Regions from separate parts of the Clostridium intestinale genome, predicted to be linked through region 1. Evidence: riboswitches for the same ligand, from Rfam matches in the RefSeq annotation. Region 1 holds a riboswitch; each other region holds the start of a gene.
What was found. A riboswitch is a leader RNA that binds a small molecule or an ion and turns the genes downstream of it on or off. The one in region 1 is predicted to bind lysine.
Positions count from the first base shown of each region.

Region 2: linked by a shared signal. The riboswitch ahead of lysA (diaminopimelate decarboxylase) and the one ahead of P8F83_RS21815 (transporter substrate-binding domain-containing protein) in region 1 are both predicted to bind lysine.
Region 3: linked by a shared signal. The riboswitch ahead of dapA (4-hydroxy-tetrahydrodipicolinate synthase) and the one ahead of P8F83_RS21815 (transporter substrate-binding domain-containing protein) in region 1 are both predicted to bind lysine.
Region 4: linked by a shared signal. The riboswitch ahead of ppcA (phosphoenolpyruvate carboxylase) and the one ahead of P8F83_RS21815 (transporter substrate-binding domain-containing protein) in region 1 are both predicted to bind lysine.

Region 1 is NZ_CP121166.1:4,314,122-4,320,162, forward strand. Features, by position in the region: gene P8F83_RS21810 (collagen-like triple helix repeat-containing protein) at 1-1,467, shown strand, start outside; lysine riboswitch at 1,724-1,905, shown strand; gene P8F83_RS21815 (transporter substrate-binding domain-containing protein) at 2,025-2,852, shown strand; gene P8F83_RS21820 (amino acid ABC transporter permease) at 3,038-3,805, shown strand; gene P8F83_RS21825 (amino acid ABC transporter ATP-binding protein) at 3,836-4,570, shown strand; gene P8F83_RS21830 (YhgE/Pip domain-containing protein) at 4,758-6,041, shown strand, end outside.
Region 2 is NZ_CP121166.1:4,594-10,634, forward strand. Features, by position in the region: gene P8F83_RS00025 (NUDIX domain-containing protein) at 1-445, shown strand, start outside; gene P8F83_RS00030 (hypothetical protein) at 468-806, opposite strand; gene P8F83_RS00035 (DUF1576 domain-containing protein) at 790-2,055, opposite strand; gene P8F83_RS00040 (beta/alpha barrel domain-containing protein) at 2,161-2,835, shown strand; lysine riboswitch at 2,909-3,075, shown strand; gene lysA (diaminopimelate decarboxylase) at 3,207-4,499, shown strand; gene P8F83_RS00050 (DUF3006 domain-containing protein) at 4,652-4,873, shown strand; gene lepB (signal peptidase I) at 4,874-5,467, shown strand; gene ftsH (ATP-dependent zinc metalloprotease FtsH) at 5,495-6,041, shown strand, end outside.
Region 3 is NZ_CP121166.1:245,652-251,692, reverse strand. Features, by position in the region: gene P8F83_RS01130 (GNAT family N-acetyltransferase) at 1-69, opposite strand, end outside; gene P8F83_RS01125 (CarD family transcriptional regulator) at 251-733, shown strand; gene P8F83_RS01120 (cold-shock protein) at 782-982, opposite strand; gene P8F83_RS01115 (CAP domain-containing protein) at 1,017-1,748, opposite strand; gene dapA (4-hydroxy-tetrahydrodipicolinate synthase) at 1,893-2,759, opposite strand; lysine riboswitch at 2,858-3,031, opposite strand; gene P8F83_RS01105 (hypothetical protein) at 3,080-3,580, opposite strand; gene P8F83_RS01100 (methyl-accepting chemotaxis protein) at 3,989-5,785, shown strand; gene P8F83_RS01095 (VWA domain-containing protein) at 5,828-6,041, opposite strand, start outside.
Region 4 is NZ_CP121166.1:3,247,032-3,253,072, reverse strand. Features, by position in the region: gene P8F83_RS16735 (ABC1 kinase family protein) at 1-1,341, shown strand, start outside; lysine riboswitch at 1,396-1,571, shown strand; gene ppcA (phosphoenolpyruvate carboxylase) at 1,816-3,432, shown strand; gene P8F83_RS16725 (helix-turn-helix transcriptional regulator) at 3,693-3,890, shown strand; gene P8F83_RS16720 (DUF6442 family protein) at 3,896-4,327, shown strand; gene P8F83_RS16715 (hypothetical protein) at 4,428-4,751, opposite strand; gene P8F83_RS16710 (LexA family protein) at 4,891-5,103, shown strand; gene P8F83_RS16705 (hypothetical protein) at 5,107-5,409, shown strand; gene P8F83_RS16700 (FUSC family protein) at 5,537-6,041, opposite strand, start outside.

The DNA of each region.
Region 1 (6,041 bases):
AAAGCAACTATGGTTATAGTAGAAGATGATATTGTTAGTCCAACAGGTGGTACTGGAATAACCGGATCAACTGGAGTAACAGGAGTAACAGGAACAACTGGAATAACTGGAGCGACTGGAGTAACAGGAGTAATTGGGGTAACAGGAGTAACAGGAACAACAGGAGCGACTGGAGTAACAGGAGTAACAGGAGTAACAGGCGTAACAGGAGTAACGGGAACAACTGGAGTAACAGGAATAACCGGAGCAACTGGAGTAACCGGAGCAACAGGAATAACCGGAGCAACAGGAGTAACAGGAGCGACAGGTGAAACAGGAACAACAGGAGTAACTGGAGCAACTGGAGTAACAGGAGTAACAGGAGTAACAGGAGCAACTGGAGAAACTGGAGTAACAGGAACAACTGGAGTAACTGGAGCAACAGGAGTAACCGGAATAACAGGAGCAACCGGAGAACCAGGAGGAGTAACAGGTGAAACTGGAGCAACAGGAGCAACAGGTCCAACTGGTACTATAGGTGAAACAGGAGTAACTGGAGCAACAGGACCGACTGGAGCTATAGGTGAAACAGGACCTGCTGGAGGAGCAACAGGGGGCACAGGAGCAACTGGGGCAACGGGATCAACCGGAGCAACAGGAGCAACAGGAGCAACAGGAGCAACCGGAGCAACCGGAGCAACCGGAGCAACCGGAGCAACCGGAGCAACTGGATCAACTGGGGCAACTGGATCAACTGGGGCAACCGGAGCAACAGGAACTGTTCAACCAAATCCTTTTGATGTATATGTTCAAGCTGGTGCGGTTGGTGGAGATGGAACTCAGGCAAGCCCATTTGGAACTATTCAACAAGGTGTTACAGCAGTATCACCTACAGGTGTAGTTCATGTTCTTGGAGGAACTTATTCAGTTACTTCAACAATTACAGTTAATAAATCAGGAGTAACATTGCAAGGATATCCTAATACAATAGTTTTATTACAAGCAGCTGTAATTCCTTTCCTTGTTACTGGAAGTGGAGTTACAATAGATGGATTTACTATTACAAGTGATTTGGCGTATGCAGTTGAGTTTATACAATTTGCAGGAACTAATCACAAGCTAACAAATAACTATATATATGGACCACCTCAGGCAGGACCATCTACAGGGTGGGTAGTAAATCGTGGATTTTTAACTCAGGGAAATGTAGTTAACCTGATAGTTCAAAATAATATATTCTACTTTATGAGACAACCAGCATATTTAAATCCAAATTCTACAGGATATATTGTAGATAATGTGACTTATAATACTAGAGGATTTGTTGTAGACAGAGCAATATTTGTTTTCTCAGGAAACTCATGGGGAATTCCACAGAATGCCGTTGATATTGCATTGCTAGTTGGGACTCCTACTGGTGCACCATATGATCCTACTTCAGCATTATCAACCTATAACAGTTCTGCTGTAATAAGTGATCAGAGATAAAGAAATAAATATAAAAATATTTTAATTTATAAATTTACCCTACTAATTAATGGCATTGATTAGTAGGGTTATATATTTATAAGAATAAAAAAATCATTTAGAGATAAAATTTATATTTTTTCAGCTACACTTTTCTTATAATGTAAAATCGTTTTAGAATTTCCACTAAAAAATTAAAAAAAATATAACACTTTTGTTGACATATATAATATATTATTGTACATTTATAATGTAATTTAATAAACCTCACTTTTAATGGTGGGGTAGAGGCGCGGTATTTATTAGTCTTTAGAAGAGTTTGAGAAGCAATGATGCTATAGAGAAGGAAATATCGCCGAAGTAAATAATAATCTCATTATTATTTGCTGGGTCTGTAGTTAAGAGCTGCAGGACTGTCTCAATAAGCCACCCAGTTTATTGAGTTGTGCTATCTCATTTAGGGAAAAGTGGAGGGAAACTAGTAGCAACTATGTTTATTGCGATCTGAGTTCAGCTCAGATCTTTTTTTATAACTTAAAAAGATAATATAAGCTAAAAATATGAGGGGGAACAAAAAAATGAAAAAATTATCATTAATAGTATCAGCTGTTTTATCAGCAACACTTTTATTTACAGGATGTGGCTCAAAAGCTTCTGATACATCAAAAACTGAAGATACTTTTAAAGTTGGAATGGAAGCTGGGTATGCTCCTTTTAACTGGACTCAAAAAGACGATTCTAACGGGGGAGTTAAAATTGATGGGGCTGCAGAATATGCAGGAGGCTATGATGTAGAAATAGCTAAAAAAATTGCTGACGATTTAGGTAAAAAGCTAGTTATAGTTAAAACAGAATGGGATGGATTAATACCAGCATTAGAATCTGGAAAGATAGATGCAGTTATAGCAGGTATGTCCCCAACAGCAGAACGTAAAGAAACAATAGACTTTTCAGATAATTATTATAAATCAGAGTTAGTTATGGTAGTTAAGAAAGGTGGAAAATATAATGGAGCTACTTCATTAAAAGATTTTAGTGGAGCTAAAGTAACTGCACAATTAAATACTTTTCACTATTCTGTTATAGATCAAATAGCTGGAGTTCAAAAACAAACAGCTATGGATAATTTCTCTGCTATGAGAGTTGCCCTTGAGTCAGGTGTAATTGATGCATATGTTTCAGAACGTCCAGAAGGAATTAGTGCTGAATCTAATAGCAATAATTTCAAGATGATAGAACTTAAAGATGGATTTAAGGCATCTGAAGAAGATGTTGCAATAGCAGTAGGCGTGAAAAAAGGCAGTGATTTAACAGCTAAGATCAATTCTACATTATCAAAAATTTCTGAATCAGATCGTAAGACTATAATGGATAATGCTATAAAAAATCAACCTGCTGCTGAATAATAGCAAGGTATATATAAAGCCGAGTGTATTTAAGTAACATTCGGTTTTGTCAAGTGAAACTTGATTCAGATGGGGTTTTATCCCCAGCTGAATTTTAGTTGAACCTATCTAGAGTCGTGCCAATGTTATCTCCAACCAGAGGTATTACAGTGGCTAGACGTCAGATAAATTAAAGGAGTGAAAAAATGACTTTTGAGGATATTGTAAAAATCTTTTCAAATAACTGGCCTATGTTTTTACGTGGAGCTGGTATGACTTTATTAATTTCTATTATTGGTACAATCTTAGGATCTATTATAGGGTTGTTAGTGGGAATGGTTAGAACTATTCCTGTACCTGAAAGAGGTATAAAGAAGGCAGTTCTAAAAGTTGTTAATGCTATCTTATCTATTTACATAGAAGTATTCCGTGGAACCCCTATGATAGTACAAGCGATGGTAATTTATTATGGATCAGCTTTAGCTTTTGGGATAGATATGAACAGAATATATGCAGGTATATTTATAGTATCTATAAATACAGGAGCGTACATGTCAGAAATTGTCCGCGGAGGAATAGTTTCTATTGACAAAGGACAGTTTGAAGCAGCACATGCTATAGGTATGAGTCATGTTCAAACTATGATTAATGTAGTATTACCACAGGTTATTAGAAATATATTACCAGCTACAGGTAATGAGTTTGTTATAAATATAAAGGATACATCTGTTCTTAGTGTAATATCTGTAACTGAGTTATTTTTCCAAGCAAAATCTGTAGCAGGAATTAATTATAAGTTTTTTGCAACGTTTTTTATTGCTAGTGTTATGTATTTTATAATGACTTTTGCAGTAACAAGAATACTAAGATTTATCGAGAGAAAAATAGATGGTCCGGACAACTATATTATGTATGCAAACCAAATGCAAGTTGAAACACCAGAAGATATGTTACGCAGAAACCAAAATAATTAGGTTAAGGATTTAAGGACAAAGGAGATAAGTATGGAAAAAATAATTGATATTAAACATTTAAATAAATCCTTTGGAACTCATGAAGTTTTAAAAGATATTGATTTTTCAGTAAATAAAGGAGAAGTTGTTTGTATCATAGGATCATCGGGTTCAGGTAAGTCTACTCTTCTTCGCTGCGTTAACCTTTTGGAGAAACCAAGTGGTGGTGAGATAATATATAAAGGAAAAGATATTTTACATGATGAACATGATACACGTGCATATCGTACAAAGCTAGGCATGGTATTTCAACAGTTTAATCTATTTAACAATCATGATGTTCTAAGTAACTGTACTGTAGGACAAATGAAGGTTTTAAAAAGAAGTAAAGAAGAGGCTGAGAAAGTAGCCATGAAATATTTACAAGTTGTAGGTATGGAGCGTTTTATAAATGCAAAACCAAGACAATTATCTGGTGGACAAAAACAGAGAGTTGCTATTGCTAGAGCTCTTTCTATGGAACCAGATGTTATTCTTTTTGATGAACCAACATCAGCTCTTGATCCAGAAATGGTAGGCGAAGTTCTAAAGGTTATGAAAGAACTTGCAGAATCAGGACTTACTATGATGGTAGTAACTCATGAAATGGGATTTGCTAAAGAGGTATCTGATCGTGTAGTGTTTATGGATAAAGGCGTTATAGCAGAAGAAGGTCTACCAGAAGAAATATTTAATAATCCAAAACAAGAACGTACCAGAGAGTTCTTAAAAAGGACTTTGAATTAATAAATAAAACCCTTGAATTTCAAGGGTTTTATTTTTTTATAAACCTATGTAAATCTATGTCTTAAAAGGTAATAAAAATTTAAATATTAGTTCATAATTGAAAATGATTACTAATGTTGACAGGTTCCTTCAAAAGTTGTTTAATTGAAACTGACCAGTCGGTTTATGAATAAAAGGAGGAAGGAACATGAATAAAACTAATAAATTTACTGCTAAAAAATCTGTTATAGGAATTTTAATTATATCTGTAATTGCTGTAACACTTATACCTATGCTATATTCCTCTATTTATTTAAGCGCATTTTGGGATGTCTATGGTAAATTAGATAATGTGCCTGTAGCGTTTGTAAGTATGGATAAGCCTATAGTAAAAGATAATAAGAAGTATAATATAGGACAAGACTTACAAGACAACCTAAAAGATAATAAAAAGGTTCAGTGGAATTTTGTAAATTATGATGACGCAAAGGCTGGGGTTGAGGGTAATAAATATTATGCAATGATAGTCATACCAGAGGATTTTTCCCAAAAGATTGCAGACTCAAAAGATGGTGTTTTTAATAAACCTGAGATAATTTATGAAGCTAACAAAGGGCGAAACTATATATTCTCACAAATATCTGAAAAAGTAGCAACAAGTATAAAATCAGAAATAGCAGAAAATATACAAGAGGAAACTTCAAAAGCACTTGTTGACAATTTGTATGATATTAAAAAGTCATTAGGAGATGCTAGTGATGGAGCTAATAAACTTCAAGATGGAACTCAACAACTTTACGATGGAAGTAAAGATTTATCAAATGGACTAATTAAAGCATCCAACGGATCAGGAGAACTACAAAAGGGACTAAAAGATGCAGCAAAGGGTGAAAGCCAAGTTTATAATGGAATAAACTCTTTAAGTATTGGATTGAACCAGCTTAAACAAGGATTAACTCAAAAAAATGATAAAGTAGATCAACTTGTAGCTGGAGCAAAGGGAGTTTCTGATGGGGCAAGTTCTATATACAGTAAAGCCAGTGACGCAAACATTAAGCTATCTCAAAACTTAAATAGTGCAGCTACTGGAATTAAGGATGTATCGAGTTATATAAATACTTCAGATGCTTTAATAGCATCAGTTTTAGAAACTTATAAAACAACCGGAATTTTAGATGTTGCTACTCTTATGAAGGCTCAGGCTATTTTAGATGGTGTTAAAAGTAAGGATATAAGTAGTAATATAGCATATCCATTAAGTCAATCAGCTAATTCACTACAGCCTTTAGTAGATGGACTAGGTACACTTAAAGGTGGAGCAAAACAAGTGGCTGATGGTACTTCTGAACTTGTGAAAGGCCTTGAAGCAAGTCAAATACAGGCAGCAGCAGGAGTAGATCAATTAATTGCCGGGACAAGTTCATTAAAAGATGGAAGTGGACAAATACTGCAGGGATTAAATACTGCTGCTGATAAAACAGGAGAATTAAGT
Region 2 (6,041 bases), 380 kb from region 1:
TGATGATATGATGTTTTTTGATACTCCTAAACCATGCGCAGTAATAGCTGTGGTTAAGGACGATGAAATACTATTATTAAAGCAAAGCTATATTTTTAAAAATTCAAAGGTACTAGTTTCTGGTTATGTTGGAACTAATGAAACTGTTGAAGACACTGTATATAGGGAAGTTAAAGAGGAAACAGGTATAGAAATTGAAGAGATAAAGTATTTAGGCAGTGATTTTGTTAAAGATAAGGATTTATTGATGTTAACTTATATGGCTAAATATAAAAGTGGAGAAATTAATAAATCATCAGAAGTTGAATGGATTGATTGGAGCAAAATAGAGGATGCTTTATGTGAAATGAGCGAAGATGAAGTAGGTAAAAAAGTAGTTAAAAAGGTTCTTAAAGAGATTGGATATAAGGGAACTAAAGCTTTTACTTGTGAAATAAGCAGATAAAACCATGTTTATCTGCTTATTTCTAATTATATCTTTCTACAGATATAGTTAAAAGGTTGTTTTTATAATTTATTTCAAAATGATCTATCATCATTCCTAATAACGAAAGTTCTGAGGAAGAGTGAAAATCACCATTTAATTCCCAATAATATTCTTCAATTTCATGTAATCTAGGAACACTTAAAACTCTATTTATATCTTCTAAATCAGAAGAGGTAAAGGTATCTGTTTTGCCGCTGATTTTTATTTTTATGCTGTTTTCATTGCAGGTCTCAATATCTAAAGAAGTGGCTCCTAATTTATAAAAATAAGCAGTTAGCTCACTTAACATTTTTATACTTTTATCAATAGTGTTTTTCATTTACATTCTCCTTTTTAAATGCATGTATAAGAGGAAGCATAATTACACAAACAAAACCTCCTGACAGGCCATTGTTATATAAATTTAATCCTCCGTGGACATAGCCTATATTAGTAACTAAAAATACGTGTAAAAATCCAGCTATTACTCCATATATGAAACCAAAGTTACCGGCTATTGGAGCTAAACAAGTAGAAAATAGTATAGAAATCAACATTTGAGGTGAGTTCACATCAAGTATATTAATATAAGCTGATAGGGTTGCACCTAAAATAACGGGTAATGTGTTTTTGGGATGTTTACCAAAAGCTGAAAATCCTATTATTGTAAAAATTGCACCCATCAAAGGGCCATTTAACTCTCCTCCTAGTATAAATACTATAATTAAAGATAGCAACCCCATGATACCCATATTTGCATATACACGATTTCCATACATTAAATAATAATCACTTACGAGTCTTCCAGAAGATTTATTTATTAACCTTAGAGAGTTTACTATATTATATTTATTATTACCTGTTAATGATATTAGTAGTAATGATATGCATATAATTATCACAATTATAGATAAAAATTTGTGGCTATCATGAAATAAAATCAGGTTGCTTTCAAAGTCTATTCCCAAAGATCTATAAATTGACATTATAAACATTGCCAAAATGCCTCCTGAGAACCCTAAATTATATAGATTAAATCCTTGGTGAAGTCTTAAACAATAGGATGAAATAGGAGGCAAAATAAATCCAATACATATTCCTAATAAAAATCCAAGTACATAACCTTCAACAAAAGAAAATTGACTAGTGAAACTCAGTTGAGTTACAGTAGGTGATAATGTTGTACCAAGTAAAGCTATTAATATATAATTAAGAAAAGGTTCTTTTTTGTATTTAGAGAATAGCCAAACCCCTATAATAATTGGCCATATATTTATTATGTTTTTTCCAAAAAACGAAAATCCAGTAGTTAACCATAAAGACATTATAGTAGAACCATTTGGCTTTACTCCAATGCGTATTAAAAGAGCTATCATTGATAAACCAGTCAACCCAACATTTATGAAGGTAGCTCCAATTCCACCTATAGCGAAATAGTCGGTCAGAAGGATATCTGGAGTAGTTAGAATATTTTTTAATCCTAAATAAAGTATATTAAGTTCTGTAGAAATCAGTGGGATTATGATCATCAATCCATAAAGAAGAAAATAATAAAGATAATTTTTTATTAATTTTTTTGTTGCGGTCATATATACCCCCTTAAAATAAAATTTATAAAATTGAAGTTAAAACCATTTATTAGTATATTTATAAGTATTATAATATATTTATAATACTTTGTGGAGGGAAAACATATGTCGATAAAAGAATCTAAATTTGTACCAGAAATAAAAGGCATACTAAGAAACCATGTAATTGAAGTACCTACTATTATAAGAAATTGTAGTGGAATAAAGATATTTGGTAAAAGAATTAAGTCGTTACTATTTACAACTGATGTTGCTATAATAAGAAACACCAATGCAGATGCAATTATAGCTGTATATCCCTTCACTCCTCAACCATTAATAACTCAAGCATTAGTTATGGCAGCAGATGTGCCTGTTTTTTGTGGTGTAGGTGGGGGAATAACTCAAGGGAAAAGAGTAGTAAACTTAGCTCTTGATGCAGAGTTTAAAGGTGCTATGGGTGTTGTTGTCAATGCTCCAACATCAAATGAAATAATTAAAAAAATTAGAAATACTATTGATATACCTGTTATAGTTACTATGGTTTCTGAAAATGAAAACATAGAGGAAAGAATAGAGTCAGGAGCCACTATACTAAATGTATCAGGTGGTAAAGACACTGCAGCTATAGTAAAGAGAATAAAGGACCAATATCCTGAATTTCCAGTTATAGCAACAGGAGGACCTACAGAAGAAAGTATCAGAGAAACAATACTAGCTGGTGCCAATGCTATAACTTATACACCTCCATTAGGTGGAGATATTATGAGTGACTTAATGGATAAGTACAGAAATTCATAAAAAAGTGTTGACAAATATATTTAATATGATATCATTGTATCAATAAGTTGAATAGTATATATAGAATATATATACCTAGGGTAGAGGTGCTGTTAGTTAATAGTATTTAGATTGAGCCGGCAAGCTAAGATGTCTAGAGAAAGGAACAACAGCCGAAGAGGTAATACCGGCAGGATTTATCTCTGGTCATGTACATAATATGTGCCTGACTGTCACGTTATGTGGAGAGCTACAAGGTAGGCTGATTGTAATATTATCAATGGTGATTCATTTATAGTTGCCTTTTACAAGAACCTATATTGAGACTCTATCCGTCACAGATTTTTCTGTGACTTTTGTTTTTGGGGTAAATAAATAAGGGGGAATTAAAAATGAAATTATTTGGTAGCATGAAAGTAGAAAACAATCATTTGACAATCGGAGGAATAAATACAAGCACATTAGCAGCAAAATATGGAACTCCTTTATATATAATGGATGAGGAGCTTATACGCTCAAATTGTAGAGATTATTATAATGAGTTTCAATGCGAAGCTAGGGGCAATAGAGTAGCTTACGCAGGAAAAGCATTTTTAACTTTAGATATGTGTAGATTAGTTATGGAGGAAAACTTATATCTTGATGTTGTATCTGGTGGAGAACTGTTTACTGCAAAGAGAGCAGGGTTTCCTTTAGAAAAAATATATTTTCATGGAAATAATAAAACTATAGATGAAATTAATTTAGGTGTAAGTTATGGGGTTGGAAGATTTGTTGTAGATAATCTTTATGAAATGGAACAAGTAGATAGAATAGCTAAAGAAAATAATAAGGTACAAAAAATATATCTAAGAATAACTCCTGGAATAGAAGCACATACTCATGAATATATAAAAACAGGTCAAATCGATTCTAAATTTGGTTTTGCACCAGTTGGAAATATAATCATGGATGCAGTAAGAAAAGCTATAGATCTACAAAATGTTGAACTTTGTGGAGTACATTGCCATATTGGATCACAAATTTTCGATATTGAACCTTATGAGGATGCAGCTGAAATAATGTTAAATCTAATATATAAAATCAAACAAGAAACAGGATATGTTGTGCCAGAGTTAGATTTAGGCGGCGGTTTTGGTATATTCTATACTGATGGAGATAGTCCTAAAGAAACTGGTGATTATTGCAAAGCTATATTAGATAAAGTAGATAAGGTATGTGAAGACTTAAATATAGATAGACCTATAATTACTATAGAACCAGGAAGATCCATAGTAGGTAATGCTGGAACTACTATTTATACTGTTGGTTCCATAAAAGAGATTCCTGGAATTAGAAAGTATGTATCTGTTGATGGTGGGATGACAGATAATATAAGACCATCATTATATAGAGCTGAGTATGAATGTTTAGTGGCTAACAATGTAATAAGTGATTATAGAGAAAGAGTAGCTATTGCAGGTAAATGCTGTGAATCAGGAGATATACTTTTAAATTCTATTGAAATGCAGAAAGTTAATAGTGGAGATATACTAGCAATATTGTCAACTGGAGCATACGGATATTCAATGTCAAATAACTATAATAAGACTCCAAGAGCTGCAGTAGTTATGGTTCAAAATAACACTGAAAAATTGATTTGTAAAAGAGAAACCTATGAAGATTTAATTAGAAATGAAATATAATTAATAGAAGACGACTTAGTCGTCTTTTAATTTTCAAAAAATTTATAAAACTATATAGCTTTTTCTGTTTATAAGAGGTAAAATAAAACTCATACATTAAAACTTTTTAAAATATGATATAATTAAAGAGAACCTTTTAAGGAGGAGGAAAAATGTCATCAATCTATATAGTTGATAGGATTGAAGGTAGATATGCTGTATGCGAAACTGAAAAAAAAGAGATGGTTGATATAGAATTGACAAATATCTTTGGTATTGTTAAAGAAGGTAAGGTTATATTAAAAAGAGAAGATGGATATTATGTAGATGAAGAGGCTACAATTAAGAGAAAAGATGAGATTAAAAAACTAATGGAAGGTATGTGGGAGGAGTAAATGCAAGAGAATATTAACGAAGACAATGTTAGTGAAGTCAAAGATGTTGAAGAAAATATTAAAGAAGAAGAGACAAAAAAGGTATCTGGGATGAAAGGATTTTTATTTGATTGGATATTACCTGTAGTACTAGCTTTAATTGCTACATTAATAATAAATAAATTTCTTTTATTTAAAGTATATATACCAAGTGAATCAATGAAACCAACATTAGAAAAAGGGGATCAGCTATTTGTAACAAAAGTATATAATTTAGAAAAGTTACAAAGAGGAGATATAATAGTTTTTTATTCTAATGAACTTGGGGATACTTTAATTAAGAGATTAATAGCTTTACCTAATGATAAAGTAGAAATAAAGGAAGGAAAAGTATATATAAATGGAGATGAAACTAGTGAGGAATATGTAAAAAATCCATCAATATATAATGGTAGTTTTACTGTTCCAGAAGGAAAGTATTTCTTCTTAGGAGATAATAGGGCAAATTCTGCTGATGCTAGATATTGGGCAAATCCATATATCGATGGACATGAAATTAAAGGAAAAGCGCAAGTAAGGGTATTTCCATTTAATAGAGTAGGAATGTTAAAGTAGACGAATGAAAAAGAGGTGAAATGTTTTATGTTTAAAAATAATAAGATGTTAAAATACGTTATCTATGGGGTTATAGCTTTAGTTTTTGTTGTAGCTATAAATTACTCTAAAAGTGCGTTAATGACAAAAAAACTTAAGTATAATGAATTTAAAGAAATGATAAGTGAGAAGCAAATAGAAAAAATAGTGATTGCAGATAACATAATTACGATTACGCCTACTAAAGATAGTGAATACTACGGAAAGAGTGTTTATGTTATACCACTTAATGATGATAAACTCATAGAAGAATTGGATTCGGCTGGAGTAGATTATGAAGGAAAGCAACCTGAGGCATTTCCTATATTAGACTTACTATTATATTGGGTTGGACCATTTATATTATTATTCTTTTTATCTAGACTTATGTTTGGCAAAATGGATAAAAAGATGGGTGGAGGAGTTATGTCCTTTGGGAAAAATACAGCTAAACTGTATGCCGAGGATGAAACTGGAATAACCTTTGAAAATGTAGCTGGACAGGAAGAAGCTAAAGAATCTTTAAAAGAAATAGTTGATTTTTTACATAAGCCAG
Region 3 (6,041 bases), 620 kb from region 1:
TTCTGTATCCTTTTCTTCTGCAAATCTTAATTTAAAATCATCAAATTTTGTATAAATTATAGTACTCATATGTTTTCCTCCCCAACTAAATTAGAATTATTATACCATAACTTAAAACTCATTACCTTATCACTATTTTTCTGTATTTTTATATTGACACCTCTATAAAGTCTATGTTATTCTATAAATTTGTTATTTTTATCGATATGTGGTATACTATATATAAATTATACAATTGGAGCGTGATTATTTGTTTAAGATTGGTGATAATATTGTTTATCCAATGCAAGGTGCTGGTACTGTAACTGCTATAGAAGAAAAGGACTTATTCGGAGAAAAACAGAACTATTATATAATAAACTTACTTAATAATATGCAAATTATGATACCATCCGAGAAAATATCTGCTATAGGGATACGCTTTGTAACTGATTCTAACACCTTAGAAACTGTACTTTCAAATCTTCGTAGTGTTGATTTATATACAAACGAATCTCTTACATACAAAGAAAGATACACTATTAATATGACCAAAATTAAATCTGGTGATCTTATTCAAAGTTCAGAAGTTATCCATGATTTAATGATTTTAGAAAAAGGGAAAGCACTTAATAGCAGTGAAAAACAAATGTTAAACAGTGCAAAAAAACTTTTACTTAGCGAAATATCTTTAGCTAAAGGTCTAACTGAAGAAGAAGCTAATACTCTTTTATGTAGTTCAGTGTATAATTAAATGCAACAAAAAAGCTGTTAGGTTACTAACAGCTTTTTTGTTGCATTTTTACATTATAGATACATTCTCAGCTTGTGGTCCTCTGTTTCCTTCCACCACGTCAAAACTTACTCTTTGACCTTCTTGAAGAGTTTTGTAGCCATCTCCTTTAATTGCAGAAAAATGTACAAATACATCTTTTCCACCCTCAATTTCAATAAATCCAAAACCTTTTTCTGAATTAAACCATTTTATTGTTCCTTCTTTCATAGATAAAAAAACCTCCAAAAATTAAGCTTTATAATTAAGCTTTATAAAATATTTGTGTAGCGTAATACTTTCCATTATTATAGTAGACTCCTATACCTATTTCATCATAATTATTAGAAAGTATATTAGCTCTATGTCCTGGTGAGTTCATCCATTGATTAACTGTATATGCACCAGTAGGAGTCATTCCTGTTGACGTATATATATTCTCTCCCATTGCAGAATATCTTAAACCATTATCAGTTAACATTTTTCCTGGATCTCCATAGGTTGGAGATGTATGTGAAAAATAATTTTTGTCATGCATATCCTTGGATTTCATTGCTGCAAGCTTAGATACCTCACTATTTAACTTTAATGGTTGAAGCCCTTGTTTTTGTCTCTCTGCATTAGTGCTGTTTAATATGTCTGTTACAAGATCTCCTGATGCTTGATTTACATCCTTATTAGTGTCCCCAGCAGCTGGAGTTTGCGTATTGTTATTTGTTGATGGTTGTGTTGTACCGGTTCCTGGTGTTGCTGTACCAGTTCCTGGCGTAGTTGTTCCTGTTCCTGGTGCTGTTGTGCCATCTCCTGTCACTCCAGGAGCAGGTAGATTAGAATCTGGTGTTCCAGGTACTTCAGTTGCATTTTCATTAGTTGAATTTTCTATAGTCTCTGGTGTTGTCTCTTCTGTAACATCATTAGGATTATTAGCTTTATTACATCCATATAAAGGCAAACCTAAAAGCATAGCACTCATAATTAAAGAAATTAATTTTTTCATTACTTCACCTCCTACAATTATTGTGAGCTTTTTAAAGTTATTCATAATACTTTTTTACAGGTAATTAAGAGATAATATATTAAGTATGTATTTTTTTAACAAAAAAGCTACAAAACTAATCATCAACTAGTTTTGTAGCCTTTATTAAAATTTAAAAACTTTATCTAATTCTTTTTTAAGTTCATCTGTTATTTCAAGTAGTGGAAGTCTCACTTCTGACGACTCTATTAGACCTAATTTATATAAGCAATATTTTAAAGGTGTTGGGTTTGGTTCCTTAAATAAAAGTGGAACAAAACTATATAATTCTTTCCACGTTTCTAAAGCAGCTAAATGATCATTGTTTTTAATATTATTATATACTTTAACAAACTCTTCTGTTCTCATATGTGAAGAAGCTAATATTCCTCCATCTCCACCTAACGCAAGAGTTGAGAAGAAAGAAGCATCTTCTCCTGTTAATATAGATAAATCTTTAGGTGGCTCTAATAATAAATCTGTACTTTGTTTCATATCCCCACAAGAGTCTTTAATAGCTACTATATTTTTAAGTTCTGCTAACTTGTGAATAGTTTCATTTTCGATATTTCTTCCTGTTCTATATGGTATATTATATAAGATTATATCTAAATAAGTTGCTTCAGATATAGTCCTAAAATGCTCGTATATACCTCTTTGATCTGGTCTCGAATAATATGGAGATACTGATAATATTCCATCAACTTTATATTTTTCAACGACCTTAAGTTTTTCAACTAATTTTTTAGTATTATTTCCACCTAATCCTACATAAACAGGAACTTTTCCATCTACATATTCCATAATTTTTTCAACTATCTCTTCATATTCTCTATCTGATATTACTGGACTTTCACCAGTAGTTCCAAGTGGTATGAATCCATGAATTCCTTTTGTTAAATAGTTGTCCACCATTTTTTTATAAGAATTAAAATCCACCTCATCATTTTTAAATGGCGTGATTAATGGAACAAATACTCCTCTTAATGACATAATATATTACCCTCCTAAAGCATTAAATTAAATTTAAAATAAATAAAGCCTTGGAAAAAATCCAAGGCTTCTTACTCATACAAAAATAAGAATAAAATCCATTGGATAGCTCTCCACAAAAAATTGTGACAATCTTACATATATTTTATGCAAGACCAGCAATATAACCCTTAAAGCGTAGGTTACATACTTCGGCGATGGTTCCTTTCTCATTACTTCTCAGTGCTTACCTCCATAATGATACTATTAAACATCGCGCCTCTATCTCAAAACTATTACTTTTCGTTAATTATACATTCATATCTGCTTTTAATCAAGTATTAATTTAATATATCTTTCAAACTTAAGTCAAGAGATTTTGTAACCTCATCTAATTTTTTAGTTTGTTCTTTTACATTGTTAGCTGTCTCATAACCTTTTCCAACTATTATAGCTGTATCTAATGCATCTAAATATCTGTCATTTATAAGGCTTATTTCACTGCTATGTTCTAATTTTCCGACCTCACTTTTAATTTCTACTAATCTATCTGTATTTTCTTTAACGTTTCTTCCTTCTTTGATATCATTTACAAGATTTATTGATTCTTTAGAGATTGAAGTTATATTTTTAAAATATCCATAGTCCACCTTATATCTATTGATTTCATAGCTTATAGATTTTTTAGTAATTAGTATATTGTATGCGCTAACCCCTAGAGTCAATATAAGTATAACTAATATAATAAATTTTATAATTCCTTTAATAAATTTTACAGCTATATATAATAATATAATTGCAACTACTACTAATATTATATTTTCTAAATTTATTCCTGACATTTCACTCTTCCTTTCATTAACTTCTATTATAACATAAAAAAACTGAGAATAGTTCCCAGTTTTTATTTTAGTGTTTATTTCTTTTGTTTTGAATTTCCGGAACTGGTTCTACAGTGTTCTTTTTAGGTGTTTCAAACCTCTTACTATTCCATGAAGATTGTTGATCCTTTTTAGCCATAATCTCACCTCCATCAAGTATCTAAAATGTAGTTTCTACACTAATACATATTTTATTCAGTTAGTTTTTCACTTAAACTTTATAACTTCATTAAAACTAGATTAAATATCTTAATGAAGCTTGACATAAAGATATTTATTTAATTATACTGTTGATATAATTTGGATTTATTACCAGTTTTACTTTATATAAAAAATGGAAATATTCACAATATAAATTAAGGAGAAAAAATGAGAGATAAGCATAAAATATCTAATAAAAAAGATAAATTTAAAAGATCTAAAAACAGTACAAGCCACCTTATTGAAACTAAAGAAAATAAATTTTACAACTCTTTAGAAATCCTTAGCATAAAAACCATTTTAAGAAGTATCTCAACAATTGCTGTAATTTTTATACTTATTATAGGATTTATAGGATACACTAATATTCAAAAAATTAATAAATATCAAAATGAAATATATAACAACAATCTAATTCCTATTACCTCCATACAAAATATTGAAAGTTCCATTTTAAAAGCTAAGATAGCATCAAAAGAAATCTTAAGCAATTATACTATTGTTAGAGAATCGGAAATTTATACTCTTCAATCCAATATAACTAAAAATATGGATACTTTCTCAAAAAATATTAAAATGGATGAAACAGAAAATAAATTATATGTAGGCTTAACTCAATCAATAGATAGTTATTTTTTATCAATCAATAATTCAATTAATAAATTAAAAAACTCTAAAGAATTAAATCAAGATGAAATTACTCAAATTACATCAGCCGAAGATAACATACTTGAAAATATTAAAAACCTTAAAAACTATGAAATTAATTCAGCTGACGAACTTAACAAAAACGGAGAAAGTACATATAAAACAACTTCAAACGCTTATTTAATTTTACTTGTAATAATTGTAATCATTGGATATTTAACAACAGTAGTTTTTAGAAAACTAGTACAACATATGTCTAAAAATATATATGAAAAAGTAAAGATTTTATCTAGTGGAGATTTTACAGTTCAATTTGATACACACTCTAATAATGAGTTTGGGTTAATTAGTAGAGAACTTCACAAATCAATAGAAGAAATATCTCAAATGTTAAATAAAATAAAAGCTATCTCAAGTGAGGTTTTTGACCAAAGCAGTTCTCTATCAGCTATCTCTGAAGAAATGAACTCTTCAGCAGAACAGGTTTCTTCAGCAATAGAAGGGGTTGCAGATGGTGCAACTAATCAATCTCAGGAGCTTATGAATACCTCAGAACTTTTAAATAATTTTTCAAACAATATGAATTCTATTTTAACTTCTATTCATAATGTAGATGAAAAGGCCTCTGTAATAAACAAAGAGATTTCACTCAGTAACGAAGATCTAAGTATTTTACTTAATTCAATTCATAAAATTACTTTTGAATTTAATGAGGTTTCCAAAAAAATTCTTACTTTAGGTAATGATATTAGTCAAATAAACAACATAACAGACATTATCCAAGATATAGCAGATCAAACTAATCTTTTATCACTAAATGCTATGATAGAATCCGCAAGAGCAGGTGAGGCAGGAAGAGGGTTTGCAGTGGTAGCTGATGAAATTCGAAAACTTGCTGAACAAACTAAAACTTCTTCTAAAAATATTAATGACTTAGTTGGTTCAGTTTCTAATGAAGCGGATTTAGTAATTAATACAACAAACAATGTTAATTCAACTTTAAAGGAACAATTAACTATAGTAAAAAAATCAACTGATTCTTTTAAGTCTATAATTAATTCTTTTTCAAATATGCTACCTGAAATTAAAAGCATAGCCAATCAAGCTTCTATAATAGATACAGAAAGAAACTCAATAATTACGAATGTAGACTCAGCTTCATCAATATCTGAAGAAAATTCTGCCTCAGCTGAAGAAATATCAGCTTCAATTAGTGAGATGAATAAGTCTTCTTATGAAGTTGCTTTATCCTCACAAAAACTAACTGAAATAACTCAAGAAATGATTAATCGAGTTAATACTTTTAAATTATCTTAAAATAACAGCAGATAGGTCTTGTAATCCTATCTGCTGTTATTTTTAAAATTTATTATTGTTTCTATCTTGTTTTTTCTTTAATAATAAGGATGTATCAAGAACATCCTTTTTATCTTTCTCTTTACTTTTTTCCTTTTTAGGAATTGCTTTCTTTTTTGGTTCTGGGGGCAATTCCTTAGAAACCTCTTCTTTTATCTTAACTTCCTTCTTTACCAACGGTGTGTTTTTTGTTGATTTTTTATTTATAAACTTTTTA
Region 4 (6,041 bases), 1.1 Mb from region 1:
AAAAGAACTTTTCAAGAGGAACTAGGAAGAGATATAAATGAATGTTTTTTAGAATTTAATGAAGAACCTATAGCTTCTGCATCTGTTTCTCAAGTTCATGAAGGAGTTTTAAAAAGCGGAGTAAAGGTTGTAATAAAAGTTCAAAGACCAAACATAAAAGAACTTATGAGCCAAGACATGAGGATTTTAATGAGGCTTGCTAGAATGGCAAAAGGAAAGTTTAAAGAAACTTTAATTGATCCAATGGAAGCTTTAAAAGAAATACAGAACATTACAGAAAAAGAATTAGATTTTAGGATAGAAAAAGACAATTTAAAGAGATTTGAGAGAAATAATAGAGATGTAGTACCACTTCATGTTCCAGAAGTTTATGATGAATATTCAACTGCTAGAATTTTAATTATGGAGAAAATAGAAGGGTATAAGATAACAGATAAATATAGCTTAATTCAAGATAACTATGAACTAGAAGACATATCTAAAAAATTGGTATCTATATATTTTAAGCATATTTTTAAGGATGGTTTTTTCCACGGGGATCCTCATCCAGGTAATATTCTAGTATCTGACAACAAAATTTGCTTTATAGATTTTGGGATAATGGGAGAAATAAGCCCTTACCTAAGAGAATGGTTTAATAAGGTAATAATAGCTTTAGCTAAAAAAGATATAAATAAGCTAGTTGACTTCATATTAGCAATAGGAATAAAAAATGGAACTATAAATAAAAGTAACTTGTATGAAGATATAGAAGGGTTTTTAGATGTTTATTTAGGTACTTCATTAAAAAATATAAAAATATCTAGGATGCTTCAAGAAATAATGGCTATATCATCTAAAAACAATATTTTAATGCCAACAGACTTAGTAATATTAGCTAAAAGCATGGTAATATTTGAAGGGGTGATTGCAGAGTTATCTCCTGATTTAGACATATTAACTATGGTTATAGCTATAATGGGAAATGATAGTAAATTATTTTTCTTAAATGATTTAAGCAAAGAAGACATAGCATTAAAACTTTATAAATTCATTGAAAGTTCTATGGAGCTTCCTGAAAAAGCTGTTAGTTTTATGGATAGCGTAAAAGGCGGAAGGGCAAAAATTAACCTACAGATAAATGAGTTAGATAAATCAATGGATAGATTCAGTAAAATGGTGAATAGAATGGTGTTTTCCATGATAATCTCAGCTATGATAGTAGGTTCATCACTAATAATAGATTATAATGGTGCTCCGCAATTTCATGGGGTCTCAGTAATAGGTTTATTTGGATTTTTTATAGCTGCTATATTAGGAGTTTGGCTTGTTATAAGCATAATAAGATCTGGAAATATCTAAAATAATTCTTGATAAAAATTTTGCTACAATGTATAATTCAATAAAAGTGAATATTTTAGAGATAGAGGCGCAAGGTTTAAAAGTATCTTCATGGAGCTAAGCACAGAGAAGTGAAGAGAAAGGAAACATTGCCGAAGTGTGTAGTTAATGCTTTAAGACTATACAACTGGTCTTATATAGAATATATATAAGATTGTCACAAATAATGTTTGTGGAGAGCTATTCAATGGAAACTGTTATTGATATTTATTCAGTACATACAGAGCCTTGGATTACTCCAAGGCTCTTTTTTCTTTAGAGTATTGGGGAACACTTTTAGATAATAACAGCCTTAATTAATAAACATAAAAGAAAAGATGTGCAAGTGAAAAATAAAAAACTTGCATTTGTAAATAGAAATATATTTACATTACAACATTTTATGTTAGAATTGAAATTAGGCGGTAAATAAAAATTCATTTGGGGGTATATTTAATGTATAAAATTCCTAGTTCTATGATGACGCAACATCCAGACAACGTAGATACTTATGTATCTATACAACAAGAACCACAAGAAGCAATTGACGGTCTTACATTTCAGGAGAAAGGTGGACTCGGAATAAATGAGATAATGATTGACTTTGAAGGTAAGTTAACACCATATCATCAAACTTCTCAGGTGGCTTTAGGATTAATCTCCAATGGTATAATTCCAGGAAAGGATGTAGCTATAACGCCAAGAATTCCTAATGCGAATAAGGAATCAGTATTTAGACAATTAATGAGTATAATGTCAATAGTAGAAACCAATGTTCAAGCTTATCAAAACACAGGTGTGCAGGCTATAAAAGAGGTTGTAGTACCTATGGTTGAGACTGGAGCAGAAGTTTGTCAATTTCAAGATAGAGTAAACTCTGTTATTGAACTTGGAAACAAAAACTATGATGTTAAATTCGATTTAAATAGTATAAGAATAATTCCACTAGTAGAAGGGGTTCCTTCATTAGTAAATATAGATACAATATTTGATGAGTTTTATCATACCTCAGAAGATAAAGGAGATAAGCTTGAATCTTTAAGATTTATGCTAGCACGTTCAGATTCTGCTATGTCTTATGGATTAATATCAGGAGTATTATCTGTAATACTTGCAATAGATACAGCTTATAAGTGGGGAAAAGACCATGGAGTAGAAGTATATCCAATCCTAGGTTGCGGCTCACTTCCATTTAGAGGACATTTCACTAATGATAATGTTGAAAGCATGATTAAAACTTACTCAGGTATTAAGACTTTTACACTACAATCAGCTTTAAGATATGACCATGGAAGAGATAAAGCAAAAGAAGTAGTAAATAAATTAAATGATAATATAGATAAATCAGTTCATAGAAACTTTAATCAAGAAGATATAGAACTTATGAAAGAATTCATAGGAATATTTTCAAAATATTATCTTCAAACCTTCTTAAAAATAATAAACACAGTAAGCTTTGTATCAGACTTTATCCCTAAAAACAGAGATAGACTTACTAAGAGTAAAACTGGTTTAGATTATACAAGGGATCTTCCAGAAATAGATAAAATAGCAAACTGGGTTAAAGATGAGAAATTAAAAAATGAATTATTATCAATAGACCTAAACGTAGAATATTCAGTGCCAAGAGCTATTTCTTACACTGGAGCTATGTATACCCTAGGAATACCACCAGAATTCGTAGGAATGGGTAGAGGTCTTAGAGAAATAAAAGAAAAGTATGGACAAGAAGGGATAGATAAACTAAAAGAATTCTATCCTCAAATAAAAAAAGACTTTAGATTTGCAGCTTTATTTGCTAATCCTAAAGTTTCAAAAAGAATAATAGATGAATCTGCAAGATTAGAATATGCAGAGGATTTAGAATTAGTAAATGAAATATTAGACTTAGGTATTGATTTTGAATACCTAAATGATAATGAATTCTACCATACATTACTTAAAACAACACGTCCAATCATAATGCACCTAATAGGTTCAGAAGAAGATTTATTAGAAAATAAAACAGAAGAACTTAAGATTCTAAATGAGTGGATTATAAGAATGGGTAAATTAAGAGGAAGTATGGGTTAATAAGATATTTAGATTATAGTTGTATTTTGTATGTAAATAAATGCAACTAGATTAAAAAACTAATAAACATTGTTAAGTATATTAAGAGAAACACCTCTTATTAATTGAGTTAATAAGAGGTGTTTCTCTATTTATATGGTTATTTTATTTTTTAAGTAAATATAGAATTTTACAAAATGGAAAGTAAGCTTGATATTGATGAAAGAGAGTGTTAGTATTTAGATATGGAAAGTAAACTTAACATTAAGAGGAGTGGTAGGGTGAAAAATCGTTTAGAGGAAATACGAAAAAAGCGGGGGATAAAGCAAGAGGATTTGGCTACTATACTCGAAGTATCAAGACAAACTATTGGTTCCTTAGAGAATGGCAGATATAATCCTTCGATTATATTAGCTTTTAAGATTGCTAAGTACTTTAATATGAGTATAGAAGAAATTTTTATTTATGAGGAGGAATAAGTAAAATGAAAAAAGAAGCGAAGTATTATTATTTATCAGTATTTGGATTTATATTATTGGGTTTAGGGTTATATTTAAGTAAAACAATTATTGAAGCAGAGGGAATTATGAGAGCATTACCATATGTATGCATAGGATTAGGCTGTGGAATATTAGGTCATGGTATAGGCGAGATTATAAGTTATAAGGCATTAAAAAATTCCCCTGATATTAGAAAACAAATAAACATTGAAAAATTAGATGAACGAAATATTTTAATTACAAGTCGTGCAAAAGCAAAAGCATATGACATGATGGTATTTATATTTGGAGCTTTAATGCTTACTTTTGCTTTGATGAGAATTGATATGATAGCTATTCTTCTTTTAGTTTTTGCATATTTGTTTATTATTGCTTACGGATTGTATTATCGTTATAAACTAAATAAAAAATTATAAATATTAAGCCTTACTCTGAATATTTCAGAAAAAACACCTTTTATTAGTTAAATAAAAAGGTGTTTTTATTTATATATTATAATATAAGAAGTACTTATATCTATGAATTATCAATAATTAAAGCTATTTCCCCAGCACCAACTACTGCAACACGGTCATCATCTAGAATAGTTCCTAAGTTTACTGTATCGTTTATGTTATCAAATTTTTTAAAGAAGGTTTGGTTACCATTAGCATCAATTATAGCTAGACTTACAGAGGTGTTTTGGCTCACAAGTGTAGCACTAGCCTTAACTTGTATAGCATTTGTAATATCATATACACCCTCTTTGTAAGTATTTGATTCAGAAATTATTTTTGGTGTTTCAGTAAAATTCATAAAAGTTGATAAAATAATTGGTATTAATAAAGTTAGTTTCATCATATGCACCTCACTTTATATAGTTTCTTTAAGTTTAGACGGAAATATTCATAGATTAGTTTAGGAGTTTATTTTTCTTGAAAAAAGAACATATGTTTGCTATGCTTATAATAGCATATGTCATAGAAAGGAAAAGATACTAATGTTAACTATAAAGCAGAAAAAAGTCTTAGATATAATAAATGAGTATATAGAGAAAAATAAAATTTCACCTACAATTAGAGAGATTCAAGAGCTAGTTGGACTAAAGTCTACTTCTACTATCCACGAATATATTAAGAGACTAGAGAAAAAAGGGTATATATCTAGAATAGATGCATCACCAAGAAGTATTAAGGTTGAAAAGAGGGATTAGTAGATGAAAAATGTAATTTATTTTTCAGGAGAAGATGTAGAAGTAAATGGGATAGAAACTAAAATGTACTTACACTATAGGATAGACAAAGAAAATTTATATCACATAAATAAGGGGTTAGAGTTAAGCAAAGATGAAGCTATGGATTTAAGTATATATGATTATGGAAGGATGATATATAATCAATTAACAGGTAAGATAACCATAGAACTAGATAAATATGAACAGAATTTTGATTACAAGGTAATTGAGACCTTATGGGCTAGAGATAAATTTTTTAGAGTTATTGCAGATATTGAAGCTTAAAAGAATATGAGCGAAATAAAAAGAGACTATTGAATTAGCAGATTAAAATTCTGTTAATGATAGTCTCTTTTTTAGTTTATATTTTATAATAGATTAATTTAAGATTAAAATGTACAATAGTTCTTTTTTAATTATCTTCATCCAAATCCCCATCCGTATCTAAGGTTGGATTAAAATATTTATTAACCAAAACAGCTATAACGATTCCTATAGCGGTATCTATAATTCTATTTATTGCATAAAGATAGGTTACACCACCTCTAATATTTATCATTATAGCTAGAAAAACAACACAACTAATAGATATAGAAGGCTGTTTTTTTAATATCACTCCCGTATATATTACAATTACTATTCCAAGGCTTATTAAAACAGAAGTGGGAATAGGAATATACGGTTCAATAAAAATGAAAAGTATTCCGTGTAAACCACCAATCAAAGTTCCAATTAATCTATTTTTTCCTGCGAGTACAGAATTCTTAACAGAATCTCCTGTACAAATAACAGCAGCTATACAAGCATAAAAAGGAAGTTCTCTATTTAAAATCTCAAATAATAAAATACATGCTAATACAGATAGAGCAGTTTTAAGATTTCTAAGTCCTATTTTAGGCAATTTATTTATCTTAAAG